DNA from 2 places in the Eleftheria terrae genome. Region 2 is predicted to be linked to the other one. Evidence: riboswitches for the same ligand, from Rfam matches in the RefSeq annotation. Region 2 holds a riboswitch; the other holds the start of a gene.
What was found. A riboswitch is a leader RNA that binds a small molecule or an ion and turns the genes downstream of it on or off. The one in region 2 is predicted to bind cobalamin.
Positions count from the first base shown of each region.

Region 1 (11,083 bases), on a different replicon from region 2:
CGCTGGAAGGCTTTGAAGCCCCTGCGCTGCCGGCCAATACGCACACCTATACGCCCACCGGCGCGGCCTGGAACTTCAGCGGCACCACCGGGCGCGGCATCCAGCGCAACGGCAGCCCGTTCCATGCGGCGAGCGCACCCGAAGGCCAGCAAACGGTGTTTCTCAAGGGCCATGACGCCTGGATCTCCAAGTCGGTCTTCCTTCCCGCCGGCGTCTACAAGGTGTCGTTCATGGCTGCCCGGCGCGCGGCCCCCAGCGGCACGAACCCGGTCCAGGTCTGGGTGAACAACCGCCGGGTGGGTGCACCGATCGCTCCGGCCTCGACCGCGTTTGCCCGCCACTCCAGCGTGAGCATCCCGATCACCACGAGCGGCACGTACACCATCGCCCTGTCGTCGACCCGGCAGGGCGACCACACGACCTTCATCGATGCGGTCAGCATCGACTCGCCCAACCCCTTCGACTCCCTGTACGCGGCGGACTTCCAGCTGAAGCCGCTCGGCCGCGAACCGGCGCCGGTGGTGGCGAAGCCGCTGACCAAGGCCACCAGCCTCAGCGTCGCGAGCTATATCGACCCCGTCTTCGGCACCCGGGTCTACCGCGCGACCGCGGCCAGCGACTACCCCGGCTCGGCCTATGTGCGCCACGAGTACAGCCGGCGCCAGGCCTTCAACGCAGACAACTCGCGCTACCTCGCGCAGTCGATGGACGGCCACTGGCTGCTGTACAACGCCGACACCTTCCAGGTGCTGCCCAAGTCGGGCACCGCCGGGGCGTTCAAGGGCATGGTGGGTGACTGCGAGCCCATCTGGCATCCCACCGACCCGAAGAAGCTCTGGTACACCGGCCGCAACGGCAGCCTGGTCTGGTACGAGAAGAACGTCGAGACCGACACCGACACCGTGCTGGTCGACTTCACCGCCCGCCTGCGAGCGATCTGGCCGGCGACCACATCGGTGTGGACCGGTGGCGAGGGCACCTCCTCGGCCGATGGCCGCTACTTCGCCTTCATGGCGACCCACTACAACGAAGCCACCCAGACCAAGACCATCGACGGCCTGTTCACCTGGGACCGGGTCAACGACAAGATCATCGGCACCTACGACGCGTCCAAGTTCGGCGGGGTCTATCCGGATCACATCAGCATCTCGCCGAGTGGAAAGTACGCCGTCCCGTCGTGGGCCTACACGCCCAAGCTGGGCACCCGCGCCTACACGCTCGACTTCTCCAGCTTCAGGCAGCTCAACACCCAGAGCGAACACAGCGACCTGGCCCTGGGCCCGGCGGGTGAAGACTACTACGTCGTCGCCGACCAGGCGGCCGAGCAGGTGCGCGCCATCAACATGGCCAACGGCAACGCCTTCAACCTGATGCCGCTGTACCCGCGCTCGGGATCGGCCTATGCCTTGCACATTTCCGGCCAGGCGTTCAACAAGCCGGGCTGGGTGCTGGTCAGCACGTATGGCGATTCCGCCAACTACGGCAAGGTGTTTCCCGACAGCACGATGGAGCCGATGTACCGCAAGCTGATGCTGGTGGAGCTGAAGCCCGGCGGGAAGCAGCATGCGGTGGCCCACACACGCGCGGCGGAGCGCTACCAGTACCTGAGCGCCAATGAAGGCACGGCCTACTTCGGCGAGCACCAGGCCACGCTCAGCCGCGATGGCTCGCGCCTGCTGTTCGCGACCAACTTCAACGACCAGGGCCCGCCCTCCAGCTACATGATCGGCCTGCCATCGTGGGTCTATGTCGGCACGACCGGCAGCGGCGGCGGCAGCAGCACGCCAACGCCGACGCCGGGCGGCGGCCCCCTGGCAATCGTCCTCGGCCAGGTCACGCACAGCGGCTACAGCGCCACCTTCAAGCTGAGCAGCAGCGTGGCGGCACAGTGCCGCTGGTCGTCGCAGGCGGGCTCGAGCTACGGCGCCATGTACGACAACCTGAGCCGCTCGGCCGACGGCCTCTCGCACAGCAAGACCACCACCTTTGCCACCACCGGCTCGCAAACGGCCTATGTGCGCTGCAAGGCCGATGCGTCGGGCGAAGAGAAGGAATTGGTGGTTCGCATCGACTGAGCTCGGCGGGCTGCACGGGCTCGCCACGGAGCCCGTGCCGTGGCTGCCAGCAACCTGTCTGGCCGGCAGCCAGCGACCGGCACTGCAGACCAGGATGGTCGCTGCACCGCAAGCGTCCCGGTCCCCGCAAGCAATGCTGAGGGGCAGCGCCACCCGGCCGACGCGCCAGCGCGGCCGCTGCCTCGCAGCGGCCGCAGCGCGAACACCGCGCCCGACGGGCGCCGGAGGCGACTTCTGCACGAATCGCTGCAGGCGCACGGCCCCCTCGCCCGCGCTCACCGGCAGCCGCACCGGCCTGCGAGGGTCGGCCGTCCGCAGGTCGTCGATGAATCGAGGGCGCAGGCACGGCGTCAACCGCCTGGCGCGTCTCCCCGGCCAGGCGCGTCAATGCGCCCGCGGGGCCCGCCATTGGCCGGCGGAAGCGGCTCGTCCTGCCAGGCCCCCCTCAGCGCGCCGGCGCCGGCCCCGGCGTGCGCGCCACGTTCATCAGCCAGCACACCATCGCGAAATAGCCGATCAAGGTGAGCAGCTCCACCAGCGTCGGCTCACCCCATTGCTGGAGCGCCTCCTGGTAGGTGGCGTCGCCCAGCCGGTGATGGGTGATCAGCTCCGTGGCCACGCTGCGCGCCAGCGCCAGGTCGCCCCGCAGTTCAGGCGGTGACGGCTCGCCGGCATCCAGCGCCGCCAGCGCCGCCGCCGGCACACCGGCCGCTGCCGCGAGCGGCAGGTGCATGTCCCATTCAAAGACGTTGGACAGCTCGCGGGCGACGACGCAGATCGTCCACTCCCGCAAGGCCGCATCCAGGCTGCCTTGGTAGCGCAGGTTCTCACCCACCTTGGCCACCGCACTCAGCAGCGCCGGCCGGTGCATCAGCGGGCGGAACGGCCCGTAGACGCCGCGCCGTGGGCCGTTGATCAGCTCGTCCGCCGCCTCCTGCTGCGCGGGGTCGAGCACCGCCGGGGGGGCCAGGCGTTCGGGCAGGCCGGCTTCGGGAAAAGTCAGCGCCGAGGTCATGGAAGGTGCAAGGGTCATCGAGGTCTCTTCAGGTTGAAGGTGAAGCTGCCGGTACGGCTGCCGGCGCAGGCGCGCGCCACAGCCAGGCCGCCGACATCAGCAGCAGCGCGGTGGCTGCCGCATTGGCCCATGCCAGGGCGTCCCAGCCGGCCCAGCGGCCGGCGCCGAGCACACGCACCAGCAGCGGGCCGGCGATCTGCCCGGCGGCGAAGGCCATCGTCATGCGCGCCAGCAGCGCGGTCGCATGGGCCGGCGCCTGCTCGCGAGCCAGCTGCAGGCCCGCCATGGTGGCCACCATGAAGGTGCCGCCCACCAGCACGGCCGACACCGCCAGCACCCACAGGCCCTGCGCGGCCAGCAGCGGCAGCGCGGTACCCAGCGCCATGACGCCCTGCGCCAGCGCCCAGACCCGCCTGCGCGGCCAGCCCGACAGCCAGCGCGCCGCCGCCGCCACCGACACGGCAGCGGCCAGCCCGAACAACGGCCACATCAGCCCGAACACCAGCGGATCGGCCACCTGCTGCCGCGCCATGGCGGGCAGGAAGGTGGCCGGCACGATATAGCCAAACCCGAACAGGCCATAGCACAGCACCAGCGCCGGCTGCCCGCGCTTCCCCCCCGAGGCGGCTGCCGCTGCAGCCGGCGGTGGCGCCATGCGCCACCCGGCAGACGCGCCAACGCGGCCGCTGCCTCGCAGCGGCCGCAGCGCGAACACCGCGCCCAGCACCGCAAGCCCGCCCAGCTCGAGCCACAACCATCGGGCCGGCTGCCGCCCGCCGAGCCACGCCAGCCCACCGGCCAGCATGATGCCGAGGCCCACGCCGACATACATCCAGCTGCCCCACTGCGACGCCTGCCGCCGGGCCAGCTCCGCCAGGCACCAGCTGCTGGCGCACACCATGACCCAGGCGCTGAAGACGCCGGCTGCGGCGCGCAGCAGCGCGCCCAGCCAGCCGGGCGCCACGGCGCCGTCCATGCATGCCACCGCCAGCGTGGCCAGCGCCACGCCGAGCAGGCCCAGACGCAGGCCGCGCTGCGGCTGGCCGGAGAACCAGGCCGCCGTCATGGCGCCGAGCAGGTAGCCGCCATAGTTGGCGGCCGCCCATTCCGCGCCTGCGGCCGCGCTCAGCGTGCCGTCGCGCAGCATCAGCGGCAGCAGCGGCGTGAAGGCAAAGCGGCCGATGCCCATTGCCACCGCCAACGCGACAAGGCCGGCCACGGTGATCGACGCCGCCGTCAGGTCAGGCGGCCGGTGAGCAAGGGAGGGGTCGGTACGCATCGTGTGGAGGATTGGACACCCGCAAAGGCATTCTGAATACTGAATTGTGGAGACATACAATTCTCCGCATGAGAATGATGGACCTGGACGACCTCCACATCTTCCGCTGCGTGGTGAGGGAAGGCGGCGTCACCCGCGCCGCCAGCCAGCTGCACCGGGTGCCTTCCAACGTCACCACCCGCATCAAGCAGTTCGAGGAGCGCCTGGGCCTGGCCCTGTTCCAGCGCCAGGGTCGCCGCCTGGTGCTCACCGATGCGGGCCGCACCGTGCTCGGCCATGCCGAGCGGCTGCTGCAGATGGCCGACCTGGCCGAGCAGGAACTGCGCAGCGGTGTCGTGCGCGGGGCGCTGCGGCTCGGCTCCCTCGAAAGCGCCGCCGGCGCCCGGCTGCCGCCGGTCCTGTCGGCCTTCCATGCCCGCTACCCGGAGGTGTCGATCGAGCTGCAAACCGGCACGTCCACCGCACTGCTGCGCCGGCTGGAGCGCTTCGAGGTGGAGGCCGCCTTCGTGTCCGAGCCGCTGGAGAAGGGCCGCCTCCGCAGCGTGCCGGCCTTCGACGAGGAACTGGTGCTGATCACCGCCAAGCAGGCGCCCGCCCCTCGCCGTGCGGCCGATCTGGACGGCCGCACCCTGCTGGCCTTTCCGCACGGCTGCTCGTACCGGCGCCGGCTCCTGGAATGGGCGGCCGAAGGCGGCGCCTCGCCCGGCCGCATCCTCGACCTGGGTTCGTACCACGCGATCGTCGCCTGCGTAGCGGCCGGCGCCGGTGTGGCCATCGTGCCGGCCGAAGTGCTCGACCAGGCCGTGCTCGGCAGCTCGGTGCAGCGCCATCCGCTGCCCGCGCGGCTGCGCGTCAATCGCACGCACCTGGTGTGGCAGGGCGAGGCGAGCGCGCCCCTGCGGGCCTTGATGGAGATGCTGCCGCCGCCGCGCGCCAGGCGGCGCACCGCGGCCTGAACGCAGCCACCCCTGGCCGCCTTGGCCGGCAGCCCTCTAGAATCCGCTCCCGCCACGGACGGCATCGCTGCCCGCGGCTCGCGGACGAAGGTGCCCGCGTTGCCCCTCGCGACGCGGGTTAAACGGGAAACAGGTGCGTGCTGCAGACGCTGCAGCGCAACTCCTGTGCTGCCCCCGCAACGGTGAGCGGATCGGGACGGTTTCATGCGGGCGCCAGCAGGCGCCCCAGCCACTGCGCACGAGAGTGCGTGGGAAGGCGAAACCTCCGTGGCGCCAGCGGCCCCTCGGGGCCCCGAGCGCCACACTCCGCCAGCCCGGATACCGGCCTTCGCCCATCCCGGAAGCTGCGGGCGTGCGGCAGACCGGCACACCGGTGCGACTGCCCGCAGGCCGCCCGGTGCCGCCCGTGCGTCGCCCTCCCCGGCTTCTTCCTGCAATGCAATGCAAGGCGGGCTGCGGGGACGCGGCCCGCCAGAGAGCTGGGCCATGAACGACCAACCGCGCCGCACCGGGGTTCTCCACTCCCGTGCGTTCCACTCCAGTGCCTTCCCCCCGGCCGCCGTGCTGACAGCCGCCCTGGCCGGCGCCGCCGCCCCGGCGAGCCGCGCGCATGAGACCACGCCGGCCACCCTGCCCGACATCAAGGTGCAAGCCCGCCGCGCCAGCGCCGGGGCGCTGGACCAACCGACCCGCACCGGCAGCCGGCTCGAGCTGACGCCGCTGCAGACGCCGGCCAGCATCGAAGTGCTGTCTGGCGACGCCGTGCGCGAACGGGGCGACACCTCGGTGCTGGAGGCGGTCAGCCGGGCCACCGGCATCACCGCCTCGCCCGCCCCCGGCAATGGCGGCAGCGCCCTGTCCGCCCGCGGCTTCGGCGGCCATGGGTCGGTGATGCAGCTGTTCGACGGCACCCGGCTGCAGGTCGGCGCAGGCACCGTCACCTTTCCCTTCGACGCCTGGTCCATCGAGCGCATCGAGGTGCTGCGCGGCGCGGCTTCGGTGCTGTTCGGCGAAGGGGCCATTGGCGCGGCAGTCAACATCGTGCCCAAGAAGCCATCCCGCCAGCCGGCCGCCCATGAGGCCCTGCTGGCTGTCGGCAGTGACAGCACGCGGCGTGCGGCCTTCGGCAGCGGTGGCGCACTCGATGAGCGCTGGTCCTACCGCCTCGACATCAGCCACCACCGCAGCAGCGGCTTCATGGACCGCGGCGACGCCCGCAGCCTGGCCGCCGGCGGCAGCCTGCAATGGGACCTGTCGCCCACGCTGGGCCTGCGGCTCTCGCACGACGAGGGACACCAGCGGCCGCAGCGCTACTTCGGCGTGCCGCTCGTCAACGGCCGGCTCGACGAGCGCAACCGGCGGCTCAACTACAACGTCGAAGACGCCGCCATCCGCTACCGCGACCGCTGGACCCGCCTGGAAGCCGACTGGGCACTGAACGAGCAGCTCCGGCTGCGCAACCAGCTCTACCGCCTGGAAAGCCGGCGCCACTGGCGCAACACCGAAAGCTATGCCCACCTGCCCGACAGCGGCCACGTGCTGCGCGAGGACTACCTGCAGATCGGCCATGACCAGGAACAAGTCGGCAACCGGCTTGACGTGGCGTTGGCGCATCCGCTGGGCCGCTACAGCCACCGGGCGGTGCTGGGCCTGGACCTCAACCGCATCCAGTTCCGGCATGCCACCGATGCGCCCTATGGCGGGCAGTCGACGGTCGATCTCGAGCGCTTCGACCCCGGCCGGTATGCCTCGCCGTCGAGCTACCGGCCGCGCTTTCGCACACGCACCCGCACTGTCGCGCTGTTCATGGAAGACCGCCTCGTGATCGACGACCACTGGTCGCTGGTGGGCGGCCTGCGGCGCGACCATGTCGACGTCGAACGCCACGACCTCGCCCAGCCGGCCGGCAGCTTCGACAAGACCTTTGCCTACACCACCGGCCGGCTCGGCGTGGTGTGGGCGCCGAGCGCGGCGCAGTCGGTGTATGCCCAGCTCGCCCGGGCGGTGGACCCGCTGGGCGGGCTGGTGTCGCTGTCTCCGTCGATGGCGCACTACGACCTCACCACCGGCCGCCAGCTGGAGCTGGGCTACAAGCAGCTGCTGGATCAGGGGCGCGGCGCCTGGTCGGTGGCGCTCTATCGCATCGAGAAGCGCAAGCTGCTCTCGCGCGATCCGCACAACCCCGCCCTGCAGCAGCAGATCGGCCAGCAGTCGTCGCAAGGCGTCGAGGCCACCGTGGAGCTGGCACTGGCGCGCACGCTGCGGCTGGAGGCCAACCTCGCCCGGCTGCATGCCCGCTACGACGACTTCGACGAAAAAGTGGGCCGCGCCGTCATCTCGCGCGCCGGCAAGACGCCCCCCGGCGTGCCGCAGCAAGCGGCCAACCTCTGGCTGCACTGGCGGCCGGCGCCCGGCTGGCAGGCCCGCTCGGGCCTTCGCCATGTGGGTCGCCGGCAGGTCGACACCGCCAACAGCCGGCAGCTCGGCGCCTACACGGTGGTCGACGCGGCGCTGGCCTGGCTGCCCCGGGGCGACCTGGAAGTCACCCTGCAGGTGGACAACGTGTTCGACCGCGACCATGCGCTGTCCACCTCCAACGACGGGCAGCAATGGCTGCTGGGCCGGCCGCGCTCGGTCGAGCTGTCGGCCCACCTGCGCTTCTGAGGCCGGCCATGGGGCACTTCCCGGGGCCGCTGGCACGCCGCCTCTGGCCGCCTTGCAGGCGCGCGCTGTACGCCACGCACCGCTGGCTCGGCATCGCCGGCTGCCTGCTGTTCGTGATGTGGTTCGCCAGTGGCCTGGTGATGATGTACATCGGCTTTCCGTCGCTGGACGACGAGGAACGCCTGCGCGGCTTGCGCCCGCTGCACCTGCACGAGGCCCGGCTTGGCCCCGCCGCGGCGCTGGCTGCGCTGCCCGCCGGAGCGCGGGCCGCAGCGCCCCGGCGCATGGGCCTGGAGATGCTGGCTGCCGGGCCGCAGGCCGGCCCGGTATGGCGGGTGGTGGACGCGCACGGTGGCCGGCATGCCGTCTCGGCCCGCGACGGCGCGGCACTGGCGCCGCTCGGTGCCCGCGAGGCAGCCACCATCGCATCGGCCTTCGCAGGCGGCGCCCCGGTCCGCGCGGTGGAGACGCTGGAGCGAGACCAGTGGACCGTGTCGGGCAGCCTCGACGCCTTGCGCCCGCTGCACCGGGTCGAAGTGGCGGACGCCGCGGGCACCGAGCTGTACGTGTCCTCGGTCAGCGGCGAAGTCGTGCGCGACACCACGCGCCGCGAGCGCGCCTGGAACTGGCTGGGCGCGGTGCCGCACTGGCTGTACTTCACGCCGCTGCGGGCCGACGCGCCGCTATGGCGCCAGGTGGTGCTCTGGGTGTCGGGCGCCGGCATCGTGGCCGCGGCCAGCGGCCTCGTCATCGGCGTGCTGCGGATGCGGCTGCGCCGGCGCTACCGGGCCGGGCACATCACGCCTTACGGCGGCTGGCTGGCCTGGCACCATCTGGCGGGCTTGCTGGGCGGCGTGCTGCTGCTGGGCTGGATCGCCAGCGGTTGGCTCTCGATCGACCCCAATCGCTGGTTCGAGCGCAGCGCGCTCGGCGCCGAGGCACTGGCGCGCTACCACGCGGCAGGCCGCACCGATGCCCTGCGCTGGCCGCCGGCCGCACCACCGGATGCGCGCGAGCTGCAGCTGCTGTGGATTGCGGGCCGGCCGCTGCTGCAGTGGCGCGACGGCCTCGGCCGCAGCCAGGTGGTGGACGCGGTGCGCGCCGCACCGGCGCCGGCCCTCACCGCTGCAGAGCTGCGGCAGGCGGTGCAGCGCCTGGTGCCGGGCGCCCCCGTCGCGCGCATCGACTGGCTCACCCGGGAAGACGCGCACTGGTATGGCCACCACCGGCCGCGCCGCCTGCCGGTGTGGCGGGTGGTGCTGGCCGATGCACGGCGCACCTGGCTGCACATCGACCCGGCCAGCGGCCAGGTGCTGGGCAGCAGCGACGACCGCGGCCGCCTGCGCCGCTGGCTCTTCAACGGCGCGCACAGCCTCGATTTTCCCTGGCTGATCCAGCGGCGCCCGGCCTGGGACCTGGTGATGTGGGCGGCCTGTGCAGCGGGCCTGGTCGTGTCTGCCAGCGGCGTGGTGATCGGTTGGCGTCGCCTGCGGGCCAGCCGCCGGCGCCAGTGCCGGCGGGGATGCCGCGGCCCGGCAGGCCCAGAGCCGCCCGGCGCTGGCGGGGCCGCGGGACCTCCGCCCGTCGAGCCCGGGCGGGGGGTGCCGCGCCACCAGGCAACGGCTCCCCCCGCGACCATCGCGCCTGCCCCGCGCGGCACATGACTTCCGGCACTGCGTGTTTGCTGCCCGGCTGCCCACACTGGCGACCGTTGCAAGGCCCGGCCCTGCACATTCCCCCAGCCACAGGAAACAACGCTCATGTCCCTCTCCCTTGCCCGCCACCGCGGCCTGGCGGCCGCCCTCTCCGTCCTGGCCGGCCACCTCCTGGCTTCGCTGCCTGCCCAGGCCCAGTCCGGTCCCCCCCTCAGCGAGAGTGCCGGCCGCTGGTACGCCGGCTTCGGCATCGGCCGGCCGCACCAGAGCCTGAAGACCGAGGACTTCAGCGTGCCGGGCCAGGCCCGCCAGCGTGGCATCGACCAGAAGAACATCTGCAGCAAGCTGTTCGGCGGCTACGAGCTGCTGCCCTCGCTCTCGCTGGAGATGCAGTACGCCTGCCTGGGCCGTGCCGAGCTGAAGTACAGCGGCGGCGCGCGCGAGACCTACGAGGCCGCTGCGCTGTCCTTCACCGCGGTGGGCCGGCTGCCGGTCACCGACCAGCTGAGCCTCTTCGCCAAGGGCGGGCCCTCGCTGCACTGGGCCCGCTCGGAGCTCCGGCGCAGCGGCCTGCGCGACGATCGCGAGAACAAGCTGCGCCACGGCCTGACGGCCGGCATCGGCATGGAATACCGCATCAACGAGCACTACGGCCTGCGCACCGAGCTGGAGACCTTCCAGGGCATCGGCCGCAAGCAGGCCCCCGGGCGGGCCTCGGCCCATCTGGTCTCGGCCAGCCTGTTCTACCGCTTCTGAGCGAGGTCGCCATGTCCGCCCGCTCCACCCCCGCCGCCATCGCCGTGCTGCTGCTCGCCGCCTGCAGCGGCGACGGCCACGACAACGACAACGACAACAAGACGTCCTACCAGGCAGAGATCCGCCGCACCTCCTGGGGCATTCCCCACGTGGTGGCCGACGACGAGGCCAGCCTCGGCTTCGGCATCGCCTATGCCTATGCACAAGACAACGTCTGCAGCATTGCCGAGAAATTCATGAGCTTGCGCGGCGAGCGCTCGCGCCACTTCGGCCCGGGCAAGCAGGACGCGCAGGCACCGTTGCCGGAGAACATCGCCTCCGACTATGCCCAGCGCCTCATTCAGCATGACGGCGCCGTGCAGGCCTACTGGCAGGCCCAGACCCCCGAGGTCCGCGCCCTGCACACCGGCTGGGTGGCGGGCTACAACCGCTTCCTGAAGGACAGCGGCCCCGGCGGCCTGCCCGCCGCCTGCCGCAACGCTGCCTGGGTGCGCGAGATCGACCACACCGACCTGGTGCGGCTGATGCGCTACTACGCCACGCTCAATGGCCTCAGCGGCCAGCCCGCGGCGCTCGCCGCCGCACAGCCGCCGGGCGCCGAGCCCGCAGTGGCAGAGGCCAAGGCCGCCGCCCGCCGCGAACCGCGCCTTGCCCAGGCGCTGCCGCGGCGCCCCCGCACGGCC
Region 1 covers NZ_CP106951.1:905,007-916,089, forward strand. Annotated here, with positions in the region: gene N7L95_RS04070 (hypothetical protein) at 1-2,075, shown strand, start outside; gene N7L95_RS04075 (carboxymuconolactone decarboxylase family protein) at 2,521-3,108, opposite strand; gene N7L95_RS04080 (YbfB/YjiJ family MFS transporter) at 3,119-4,369, opposite strand; gene N7L95_RS04085 (LysR family transcriptional regulator) at 4,438-5,325, shown strand; cobalamin riboswitch at 5,411-5,656, shown strand; gene N7L95_RS04090 (TonB-dependent receptor) at 5,812-7,989, shown strand; gene N7L95_RS04095 (PepSY domain-containing protein) at 7,998-9,653, shown strand; gene N7L95_RS04100 (outer membrane beta-barrel protein) at 9,750-10,400, shown strand; gene N7L95_RS04105 (penicillin acylase family protein) at 10,412-11,083, shown strand, end outside.
Region 1: another riboswitch for cobalamin. It lies ahead of N7L95_RS04090 (TonB-dependent receptor); the one in region 2 lies ahead of N7L95_RS26265 (HupE/UreJ family protein).

Region 2 (11,083 bases):
GGCCACCAGCGCGTACTGGTGGTCGCCCAGCACGCGGGCGGTGGCGTCGTAGCCGAACAGGTAGTCCACCGTGGCCGCCATCTCGAAGGCGCCCTTGTAGCCGTGGCGCTTCACCCCGTCGAGCCACTTGGGGTTGACCACCCGGGCCCGGACGACCCGCGCGATCTCCTCCCGCAGGGTACGGATGCGCGGTGCCTGCGGGTTGGCATGGTCGCCGTGGTAGAGGGCCGGCTGGCGCCCGCTCAGGCTGCGCACCGCGGCCGCCATGCCGCCCTGGTACTGGTAGTAGTCGTTGGAATCGAGCAGGTCGTGCTCGCGGTTGTCCTGGTTGTGCGCCACCACGTCGATCTCGCGCAAGCGGCGCGTCAGCGCCTCGGCCGCCGGCTGCCCCGCGGCGTCCTGCCCATAGGCATGGGCGCCCCAGGCCACATAGGCGTCACGCAGGTCTTCATCGGTCTGCCATTGCCCGTGGTCGAACAGCGGCTGCAGGCCCGAGCCGTAGTGCCCCGGCGGCGAGCCGAACACCCGCCAGCCAGCCTGCAGCCGCGCCGCCTCGGGCGCCAGGCCGGCGGCCGTCAGGGCATCTCGCTCGCGCAGCACCCGGGCACGCAAGGGATTCTGGCTGGCGTCTTCATCCGCCTGCGCCACCACCGCCTGCACCGCGGCATCGAAGAGCTGCACCGCGGCCGGAAAGGCGTCTCGAAAGAAGCCGGAGATGCGCAGGGTGACGTCGATGCGCGGCCACCCCAGCACCGCCACCGGCAGCACCTCGATGTCCACCACCCGGTGGCTGCCGGGCGCCCAGCGCGGGCGCACGCCCATCAGCGCAAAGGCCTGGGCCAGGTCGTCGCCGCCGGTGCGCATGGTGGCGGTGCCCCACACCGACAGGCCCACCGCCCGCGGATAGTCGCCCTGCTCCTGCAGATGCCGCTCGACCAGCAGGCGGGCCGACTTGAGGCCGAGCGTCCAGGCGGTCGGGGTCGGCACGGCACGGGTGTCCACGCTGTAGAAGTTGCGGCCGGTGGGCAGCACGTCCGGCCGGCCACGGCTGGGCGAGCCGCTCGGGCCGGGGGGCACGAAGCGGCCCTGCAGCCCGCGTGAGAGCTGCTGCAGTTCCTGCGGGCCACAGGCGTCCAGCCGCGGCGCCAGGTCGTCATGCACGCGCTGCAGCACCGCGGCCGCCTGTGGCAGGCCGGGCGGCACCGCCGCGTCCAGCAGCGCCTGGGCCAGCAACTCGAGGCGCTCGCGGGTGTCGCCCTCGTGGCGCCAGGGGGCGTCGCTCACGGCCGCCAGCAGTGGCGGCCGCGGGCCCTGCCAGGGAAGCGCCGCGTCGATCGACAAAGGGTCGAATGCGTGCCCCGGGAACAGGTCGCGGGCCAGCGCCTGCAACAGGCTGGCCTGGCGGCCCTGCCCGTCGCCGGCCGGGAAGCGGGCCAGCGCCACCAGGGTGTCGCGCCGCTGGCGGCCTTGCGGGGAAACGCCGAAGACATGCAGGCCGTCGCGGATCTGGGTTTCCTTCAACTCGCAGAGGTAGGCATCGACCCGTGCCAGCAGGCCGTCGTCGTCTTCGGCGGATGGCGCGTCGAGTTCCTCGTGCAGGCGCTGCCGGCGCACCTCGGCCAGGATCTGCGTGCGCAGCTGGGCCGCGCGGCGGGCATCCAGCAACAGGGCTTCGTAGTACTCGTCGACCTGGCGCTCCAGGTCCTGCAGCGGCCCATGGTTCTCGGCCCGCGTGAGGGGCGGCATCAGGTGGTCGATGATCACGGCCTGTGCGCGCCGCTTGGCCTGCGCCCCTTCGCCGGGATCGTTGACGATGAAGGGATAGAGATGGGGCCAGGGGCCAAGGATGGCGTCCGGCCAGCAGCTGCCGGACAGCGCCACGCTCTTGCCCGGCAGCCATTCCAGGTTGCCATGCTTGCCCACATGCACCACCGCGTCCACCCCGAAGGCCTGCCGCAGCCAGAAGTAGAAAGCCAGGTAGCCGTGCGGCGGCACCAGCTCGGCATCGTGGTAGCTCGCGGCGCCAGCCTCGCCATAGGCGCGGGCCGGCTGGATGCCGATGAAGACCTGGCCCAGCCGCAGGCCGGCGATCATGAAGCGGCCCTGCCGCACCAGCGGATCCTGCTCCGGCGCCCCCCAGCGGGCGGTGACCGCGGCCGCCATGCCGGCAGGCAAGCGCGCCAGTGCGGCCAGGTAGTCGGCCATGGCCAGGCTTTGCCAGGCCGGGCGCAGCGGCCATTGCGAGGGGTCGGCCGCAATGCCTTGCTGCAAGCGGCGCATCAGCGCATCCCCATCGGCCGGCAGCGCGTCGAGCCGGTAGCCCTCGCGCTGCAGCAGGCGCAGGATCTCCATCACCGAGGCCGGCGTGTCCAGCCCCACGCCGCTGCCCAGGCGCCCATCGCTGCCAGGGTAGTTGGCCAGCACCAGGGCCAGCCGCTTCTCTGCCACAGGCAGGCGCCGCAGCCGCACCCAGCGCCGCGCCAGCTCGGCCACGAAGTGGCAGCGCTCCTCGTCCGGCTGGTAGGCCACCACGTCGCTCTGCGTCAGCTCGCAGCGGTAGGCCAGGCCCTTGAAGCTGATGGCACGGGTCACGATGCGGCCGTCCACCTCCGGCAGGGCCACCTGCATCGCGATGTCGCGGGGCCGCAGGCCCTGGGGGTCGGCCAGCCAGTCGTCGCGGGCCGATCCGGCCACCAGCACCTGCAGCACCGGCGCGTCGCCGGCCAGCGGCTCGGCCAGCTCGCCCGACAGCGCGGCGAACGCGGTGCTGTTGAGCACCAGGTCCACCGACTGCTCGGCACACAGCTGGCGCAAGGCGGCCAGGCAGAGGGGCTCCTTCAGCGAATCAAGCGCCACCGGCAGCGGATTGAGCCCACGCTGCAGCAGCGCCGCCGCCAGGCTGTCGAAGGCCGCCGTGTTGCCGGATTGCAGGTGGGAGCGGTAGAACACCAGCGCCACCACCGGGGCGCCCGGCTGCCAGCCGGCCCGCACTTCGTCCAGCGTGGCGGCAGCACCGTGGTGGCGTGCGCCGGCCGCCGGGGCCTGCAGGCAGGGCGGCCGGTACAGCGCCACCTGCGGCAGGGCCGTCGGCGGCAGCGGCGGCTCGCCCCAGCCGAGACCGTCGTGGGCCAGGCTGCGCAGCAATTGCCGCGCGTTGTGCAGGCTGCCGGCCCGCAGGTACTGCCACCACTGGCGGCACAGCGCCTCCGGCAGCGTGCTCTTGCGCAGCAGGTTGACGTCCTCCTGCAGGTCGCCCGAGAACATCGCCAGCCGCAGCCCCCGTGCCGAGGCCAGCTCGCCCAGCCGCTGCACGCCGTAGGGCCAGGCCGACTCGGCACCCAGGTGGTCCACCAGCACCACCCGGGCATGCTGCAGCACCTCGTCCACATACAAGTCGAGCGACGCCGGCTGCCGCAGGAACATCAGGTTGGCCAGCCGCAGGCCGGGCCAGCCGGGCTCGCCCGCCTGCAGCTCGCGGTAGGCCCGGGCCAGCAGCGACAAGGTGGTGTCGGCCGAACTCAGCACCACCAGCTCGGCCGGGCTCTGGCCGAGTCGCATGACCGCGCCCTCGTCCTCGACGAAACCGCCGGGGCGGGTGCTGAGCAGGTGCATCGCGGGGGGATGCCGGCGGCCTAGGCCAGGGCCGGCGCAAGGCCGGCGCGCAGCGACGCCGCGTCCAGCCCCTGGCCGATGAACACGAGCCGGGTCGACGGCGCCTCGTCGTCGCGCCAGCGGCGGTCGAAGTGCGCATCGAAGCGCCGGCCCACCCCCTGCACCAGCAGCCGCATCGGCTTGCCCGGCAGTGCCACGAAGCCCTTCACGCGATAGAGCGTGTGGGCCGCCGCCAGGCCGGCGAGCGCCGCCATCAGGCGCTCGCGATCGACGGCCGGCAGCTCCAGCACCAGCGAGTCGAACTCGTCGTGCTCGTGCGCCTCCTCGTGGTCATGGTGGCTCTCGCGCAGGTGGATGTGCGCTTCGGCCGCCCGCTGCTGGCCCAGCAGCAGGTCCACCGGCAGTTCCCCGCCCCGTGCCGGGACGATCTTCACCTCAGCGGGGATCTCCGCCCGGATCAGCACCTCGGCCTCGCGGCGCTGGGCCTCGCTCATCAGGTCGATCTTGTTCAACACCACCAGGTCGGCGGCCGAGAGCTGGTCCTCGAACAACTCGTGCAAGGGCGATTCATGGTCGAGGTCGGGATCGGCCCGACGCTGCGCGTCCACCGCCGCAGGATCGGCCGCGAACTGCCCGGCCGCGGTGGCCGGCCCGTCGACGACGGTGATGACGGCATCCACCGTGAAGGCATTGGCAATGCCGGGCCAGTTGAAGGCCTGCACCAGCGGCTTGGGCAGGGCCAGGCCGGAGGTCTCGATCACCACATGGTCGATCTGCTCGCGCCGTTCGGCCAGCGCCTGCATCACCGGGAAGAACTCCTCCTGCACGGTGCAGCACAGGCAGCCGTTGGCCAGCTCGTAGAGCTGGCCGGGGCGCTCGCGGCCGTCGTCGTCGCAGCCGATGCCACACCCCTTGAGGATCTCGCCGTCGATGCCGAGCTCGCCGAACTCGTTGACGATGACCGCGATGCGCCGGCCCTGCGCGTTCTGCAGCACATGGCGCAGCAGCGTCGTCTTGCCACTGCCCAGGAAACCGGTGACGACGGTGGCGGGGATCTTGGTGGTCAGCACGTGCCCTCCCTCAGGCCGCCAGCGGCGCCAGTTGCACGAAGGAGAAGTAGGCTCCCAGCACGCCGACCACCGTGCCGGCCACCAGGCCGGCGCGCTGCAGCTGCGGCACGGTCCACCGCGAGGCCACCGTGGAGACGGCGACGACCAGCCCGGCCTGGATCAGCGCGAAGCCGAACAGGTAGGCCAGCAGCGGCGTGGATTCCGCACCGACGATGGATTCGCCGTAGGCATAGCCATGCAGCAGCCCGGCCACCGGCAGGGCCGTCCACAGCACTGCCGCCGGCAACGCCCGCCGCCACAGCAGCGCGAGCCCGGCGACCACCACGCTGAGGCCCACCAGCAGCTCGCCGGCCGGCAGCGTGACGGCATTGAGGTGCAGCACCGTGCCGGCCAGCGAGCCGGCGACAAACACACCCGCCAGGCCGGCCCGCAGTGCCAGTGGCAGCCGCGCCACCAACAGCGCCAGCGCCAGCACGAAGGCCAGGTGGTCCAGCCCGATCACCGGATGCGCGAGGCCGGACAGCAGCCCTTCGCCAAAGGTGCCGGGCATGGCGCCTCCCATGGCGTGGTGGGCGAAGGCCGGCGAGGCCAGCACCGCGAAGGCGGCAGCACCGCCGCGCACGGCAGCGCCCGTCCAGGCACGGTGAGGCGCCCTGGTGCGAGGGGAAGGCAGAAGGAGCAGACGGTCCATGACATCCTCTTCAGGCCGGCGTCCCCGCCGGCCGGGTGGCGAACGTGATGCCGTGAGAGGTACAGCCCGGACATTCCCGCGCCGGCTCCGGCCGCAGGAACAGCCCGGACGCCGCCCTCCCGCGGCTTCCGAGTGAGGGACGACGGCCGGTATCCGGGCTTGCAGAGCCGGGCGGCGCCGAGGCGGCACCACCCTGCGGAAAGGGGCTCGCCTTCCCGCACGCGGCTGCGTGCAGTGGCTGCAGGGCACCGCCGGCCCCTGCCTGAACCCTTCCTTGCCTGCTGACCGTTGCGGGGGCAGCACAGGCCTTGCCACGCTCGACGAAGCGCAGCGCACCTGTTTCCCGTTGAACCCACGCCCCCCTTGCTGGCAGGCGTCGGCACCGTCGATCCCGCCTGCCGGCCGGGCTTCGCCCGGTCCGCCAGGACGTGGCCATTCTAGAGGGACGGCGGGCGCCTGCACTGAGTGGGTTCCCGGAGCCGGCCCCCTTAGAAGCAGGCGGCCGTCAGCTTGCCGTACAAGGTGTTGAGGTCGAGCTGCGCAGGAAAGCCGGCTGGCACCTGCCCGCTGGCAAAGCCCCGGCTGCGCAGGCCGGCCAGGAAGGGATGGCTCAGGTACTGCTGGCTGAAGCTCCCCAGGTTGCCGAAGTAATGGGAGAACAGCCGGGCCGGGTCGAGCGCGAATTCGCCACGGTGGCTGGCGCCGTCGTTGCCGTCGTCCCAGCCCCAGGGCGCATTGGCCGAATGGCTGCTGCAGCTCTTGAGGCCGGCACCGCAGCCGCCACTGCTGTCGCCCTTGAAGCTGCCCCAGCTGTTGAAGGTCTGCGCCTGCGCACCCGGCTGCACGGCTTCGTCCAACGCGGCCGCCCACAGCCCGCCCGGCGCCGCCATGTCGACCAGGCGATAGGGCACCTGGCGATCGTTGCCCGAGGCCGGATGGCCGGCGGTGCCCAGGCTGGGGTAGTAGATCACGCCGTCCTGGTCGGCGGCGCCGTTGAAATCGGAGGTGTAGGGCCAGGCCTTCAGGCCATGGCCCTTGGCCTCCTGCACCGTCTTGACGCGGCTGACGCCCTCGTGCAGCTCGAAGGACAAGGTGCCGTCGATGTCCTCGTGGCCGCCCACGTAGGGGCTGCCAGGCGGGGTATAGGCATAGAAGTCGGTATGGAAGACGGTGATCATGCCTTCCAGCCGACCGAAGGCCGAGCCATCCTTGCGCACCGACAGCAGGGCGCCTTCCAGGTCGTTCTCGTGCTCCTGGTCGAAGATGGTGTCGGACCAGTCACGCGGGTGATAGAAGGCATAGGTGATGAAGTAGTGGCTGCAGCTCTCCACCACGGAGTAGTAGACGGTGGCCGGCCAGAGCCCGTCGCCCCGGTGATCCCAGTTGTTGGTGGTGACGCGGTCGCCGTCGTAGTCGTAGGCGGTGAGGTAGTCCGATGCCGCATCGCTGGAATCGGTGTCCTGGTAGTGCACCGGCGCATGGTGATAAGCCAGCTCGGCAGGGGTGGCGGCGGGCACGACGGCCGGCGCGAGAAGAACGCCGGCGCATGTGGCCAGGGCGACCATGGAACGTGGCATCGGGAGCTCCTTTGTCCAGACAACAAAAGCCGCCAGCCTGTCGGGCCGGCGTGTCGAGCCGATGACCGGGCAATCGCCCTGCCTGCCGGCGGGCTGCCCCCACCCGCCGTCCGCCCTGCCGCGGGCCGCCGCCACGGGGAAAAGTCCACTTTCAACATTTGCCTGCGCAAACCGGGCGAACGCGCGAAGAAACGGCCTAATGCCGCGGTCGATGCGACGCCGGCCACCGGCCTGCCGCTGCACTCCCACCCACCGGACCCCGCCCATGCCCCGCTCCCCGCGCCTTGCGCTTCATCTCCTTGCCTGCCTGCTTGCCGGCCACACCGGGGCCTGGGCGACGAGCGGCAACGCCGCCCCGTCCCCGCTGGCCTTCGGGGCGACCACGGCCGCCGAGGCGAGCGCCAGCGCGATCGACCCCGCCAAGGCGCGCGTCACCGCCCAGGCCAGCGGTCGCCTGGAGCTGTTCATCAATGGCCAGTTCATGGGCCGGGCCATCGACGCGCGGCAGCGCCTGAGCGCCTATGCCCGGGCGCTGCGGGTGGGCGACAACGTCATCGTGCTGCGGGTGCGCAGCCAGGACGCCGCGTCCTTTGCCTATGCACAGCTGCAAGGGGAGTTCGGCCGCGCAGTGAGCAACAGCGGATGGCGCGCCCGGTTGGCCTCGGCCGGCGAGGCGGCCGAGGCCAACGGCCCCTGGAGCCGGCTGGACTACAACGACAGCGACTGGGCCCCCGCCAGCGAGCGGCCCATCCCGCGCCCGAGCGGCTTCCCCTCGGACGGGGCGGCGCGCTCGATCTGGCCGGCCAACGCCGGCCCGGGCGTCGCCCTGTTCCGCCTGCGCCTGTGGGTGCCTGACGCCGCAGCGGCGCGCCCGCAAGGCTGGGGCAGCAGCGTCACCGGCGGCAGCGGCGGCGAGCGGGTGCGCGTGCGCACCCCGGCGGAGCTGGCCAGCGCGCTGTGCCGCACACGCAGCGGCTCCACCTGCACCGACACCACGCCCCGCATCATCGAGGTGGCGTCGACCCTCGACTTCCGTGGCAGCGAAGGTCCGGAGCACAAGCCGGGTTGCTACCAGGCCGTCTGCCCGGCGCCGATGCAAAGCGAGCGACTGATCGTCGCGGCGCCCGGTATCACCCATTGCGACGGCAAGCCCACCTTCTCGGTCGCCTTCGACGCGGCGGGCCGCACGCCGCTGCTGGTGGGCTCCAACAAGACGCTGATCGGCATCGGCGATGACGGCGTCATCAAGGGCAAGGGGTTGATGCTGAGAGGCGGCGTGAGCAACATCGCGATCCGCAACCTGAGCTTCAGCGACATCAACCCCGGCATCGTCTTCGCGGGCGACGCCATCACGCTGGACGACACCGACCGGGTCTGGATCGACCACAACCGCTTCCAGCGCATCGGCCGCCAGCACATCGTCTCCGGCTGGGGCAAGGCCTCGCGCGTCACCATCTCGTGGAACCAGTTCGACGGCCGCAGCGCAGCCTCCGCCACCTGCAACGGCCAGCACTACTGGATGCTGCTGCTGGTCGGCAAGGACGACAGCATCACCTTCGCCAACAACTGGCTGCACGATTTCTCGGGCCGCAGTCCCAAGATCGGCACCGCGGCCGGCCGCGCCAGCGTGCAGTTGGTGAACAACTACCTGCAGCGCGGCAAGGGGCACGCGATCGACGTCACGGCCCCCGCCCAGGTGCTGGTGGAGGGCAACTACTTCACGTCGGTGCACACGCCCCTGGTGCGGCATGAGGATGCCGGCGGCGTGTGGGCCCCCCTCGGCACACCGGACAGCGGCGCGCAGGCCGCCTGCCGCGCGGCCCTTGGCCGCGACTGCGCCGGCAACGAGGAGCGCGGCGCGCTGGAGCGCGGCGGCTTCCGGGTGCAGCCGTCGGTGCTGGAGCGATTCAAGGCCGACGGCGCGCACCACACCGTGACGCCGTATCCGGCGAGCAAGGTGCCCGAGGTGGTGCCGCACCTTGCCGGGCCAGGGCACCTTTGAACGCTGGCGGATGGCCGGTACGGCTCGGGCGCTCGTGCACCGATGCGCACACGCCCAGCCCGGCCTTGTCCGTACTGGCCGCCGGCGGCAAGCCGAGGCGACGCACCCCGGAGATGCCACGCTGCGGTGCCCCGGCGTGGCGGCACGGCGCTCGCCGTCGCAAGCAGAAGGATCGCGGGTTCGAAGGGTGCAACGGCGCCGCGCACAGCCGTCTCGCCGAGCACCCGCGACGAGCGACCACATCGAGATCCCCACGCCCTGATGGACAGCGAGCGATGCGCGGCTGGCGGGCAGGGTGACGGGAGCACCCGGCGCCGCTGCCCGGGCAACCGTCTGCGACGGCGACCGATGCGCGGCGGCAAGCGCGGGCCCTACGGTGCAGGCCCGGTCCTGGCGCCGCCCTTCGGCGGCATGGCCGGCCGCCCCACCTCCACCCCCATGCGCTCCAGCAGCGCCGCCACCGCTGCGGACTGCCGCTTCAGGCGGTGCACCACCACATAGCAAGGCCGGAAGGCCTTCGGCCAGCCGGTCTTCAGCACCCGGAGCCGGCCGGCCTGCACCAGGTCGTCCACCACCCAGCGCGACAGGCAGGCCAGCCCCACGCCGTGCGCCGCCGCGTGCTTGATGGCCTCCGAGCTGCCGATCTCGATGCTGCGCCGGTAAGCCCGCAAGCGCGGCAGCACCGCCTCGTCGGCCGCCTGCCGCGTGCCGGAGCCGGCTTCACGCAGCAGCCAGACCGCCTCGCGCAAGGCCGCCGCGGGCAGCACGCCGTCAGCCGGCGTGCACCGCGTGCTGCCGACGATGACCATCTCGTCGCGCAGCCAGGGCAGGGCCTCCACCTGCGGCTCATGCACCGGTCCCTCGACCAGGCCGATGTCCAGCTCGAAGCTGGCCACCCGGCGGCCGATCTCGGCGGTGTTGGCGATGGCCACGGCCGACTGCCACGCCGGTGCCTCGCCCAGCGCGAGGCCCGCGAACAAGCGCCCCAGCAAGCCCGGCAGCACATAGTTGCCGATGGTCGTGCTGGCGCCGATGCGCATGTGCTGCAGCCGGGCCCGGCCGTCGTGCGCCAGGCGTTCGATGTCGCTGGCGCCATCCAGCAATGCCAGCGCGCGCGGCAGCAGCGCCCGGCCGCTGTCGTTGAGCAGCAGGCGCTTGCCGGCGCGGTCGAACACCTGCAGTGAGAGCAGCCGTTCGAGCTCGTTGACCGCGGCGCTGGTGGCGGACTGCGACAGCGCAATCTGCTGGGCCGCCGCGGCGGTGCTGCCGTGGCGAGCCACGGCGACGAAGATCTGCAACTGGCGCAGCGTGAGGCGGAGCACGTCCATGGGCGGCGGTGTTTCAAGCGATCAGGTCGCTCGATGCTACACAAACAAGTCGTTGGACGGCTTGATGCGAGCTTCATAGAGTGCCGCCCATGTTCACCCTGCATCGACCGCCGCCTGCGGCAACGCTTCCCGGCGGCCACGCCGCCTCACGCCCGGGCTCGCACGCCCCTGCCCCGGCCTGGCACCGCCACCGTGCCCTGCTGCCCGGCCTGCTGCTGTGCCTTGCGCTGGCGGCAGCGGCCCTGCTGCTGGCCGGATGGACCGGCCCGCGGTCTCACCTGACGAGCCCGCTCACGCTGGCCATGTTGCTGGGCGCCGCCTGCGGCAACCTGCTGCAGGCGCGGCGGGGTGGCGGCGGAGGCGCGCACCTGGAAGACGGCTTGGCGCTGTGCCGGCAGACCCTGCTGCGCGGCGGCATCGTCCTCTACGGTCTGCGCCTGACGCTGGGCGACCTGGCACACATCGGCAGCGCCGCCGTGGCAGTCGACGCGCTCGTGCTGGCATCGACCATCTTCCTCGCCCGGGTGGCCGGCACCCGCTGGCTGGGGCTCGACGCCAGGACCGCCACGCTGATCGGCGCCGGCAGCGCAATCTGCGGTGCCGCCGCCGTGATGGCCACACAGTCGGCCGTGCGCGCCCGCGCCGAGGACGTGGCCGTGGCCGTGGTCAGCGTGGTCGCCTGCGGCACCGGCGCGGTGCTGCTCTATCCGCTGCTCTACGAATGGAACCAGCACGCTCGGGTGCTGCCGCCGGACGCCCGGACCTTCGGCATCTACATCGGGTCCACCGTGCACGAAGTGGCC
Region 2 covers NZ_CP106952.1:503,465-514,547, reverse strand. Annotated here, with positions in the region: gene cobN (cobaltochelatase subunit CobN) at 1-3,612, opposite strand, end outside; gene cobW (cobalamin biosynthesis protein CobW) at 3,633-4,682, opposite strand; gene N7L95_RS26265 (HupE/UreJ family protein) at 4,693-5,373, opposite strand; cobalamin riboswitch at 5,501-5,775, opposite strand; gene N7L95_RS26260 (hypothetical protein) at 5,862-6,950, opposite strand; gene N7L95_RS26255 (polysaccharide lyase family 1 protein) at 7,216-8,952, shown strand; gene N7L95_RS26250 (LysR substrate-binding domain-containing protein) at 9,324-10,280, opposite strand; gene N7L95_RS26245 (YeiH family protein) at 10,370-11,083, shown strand, end outside.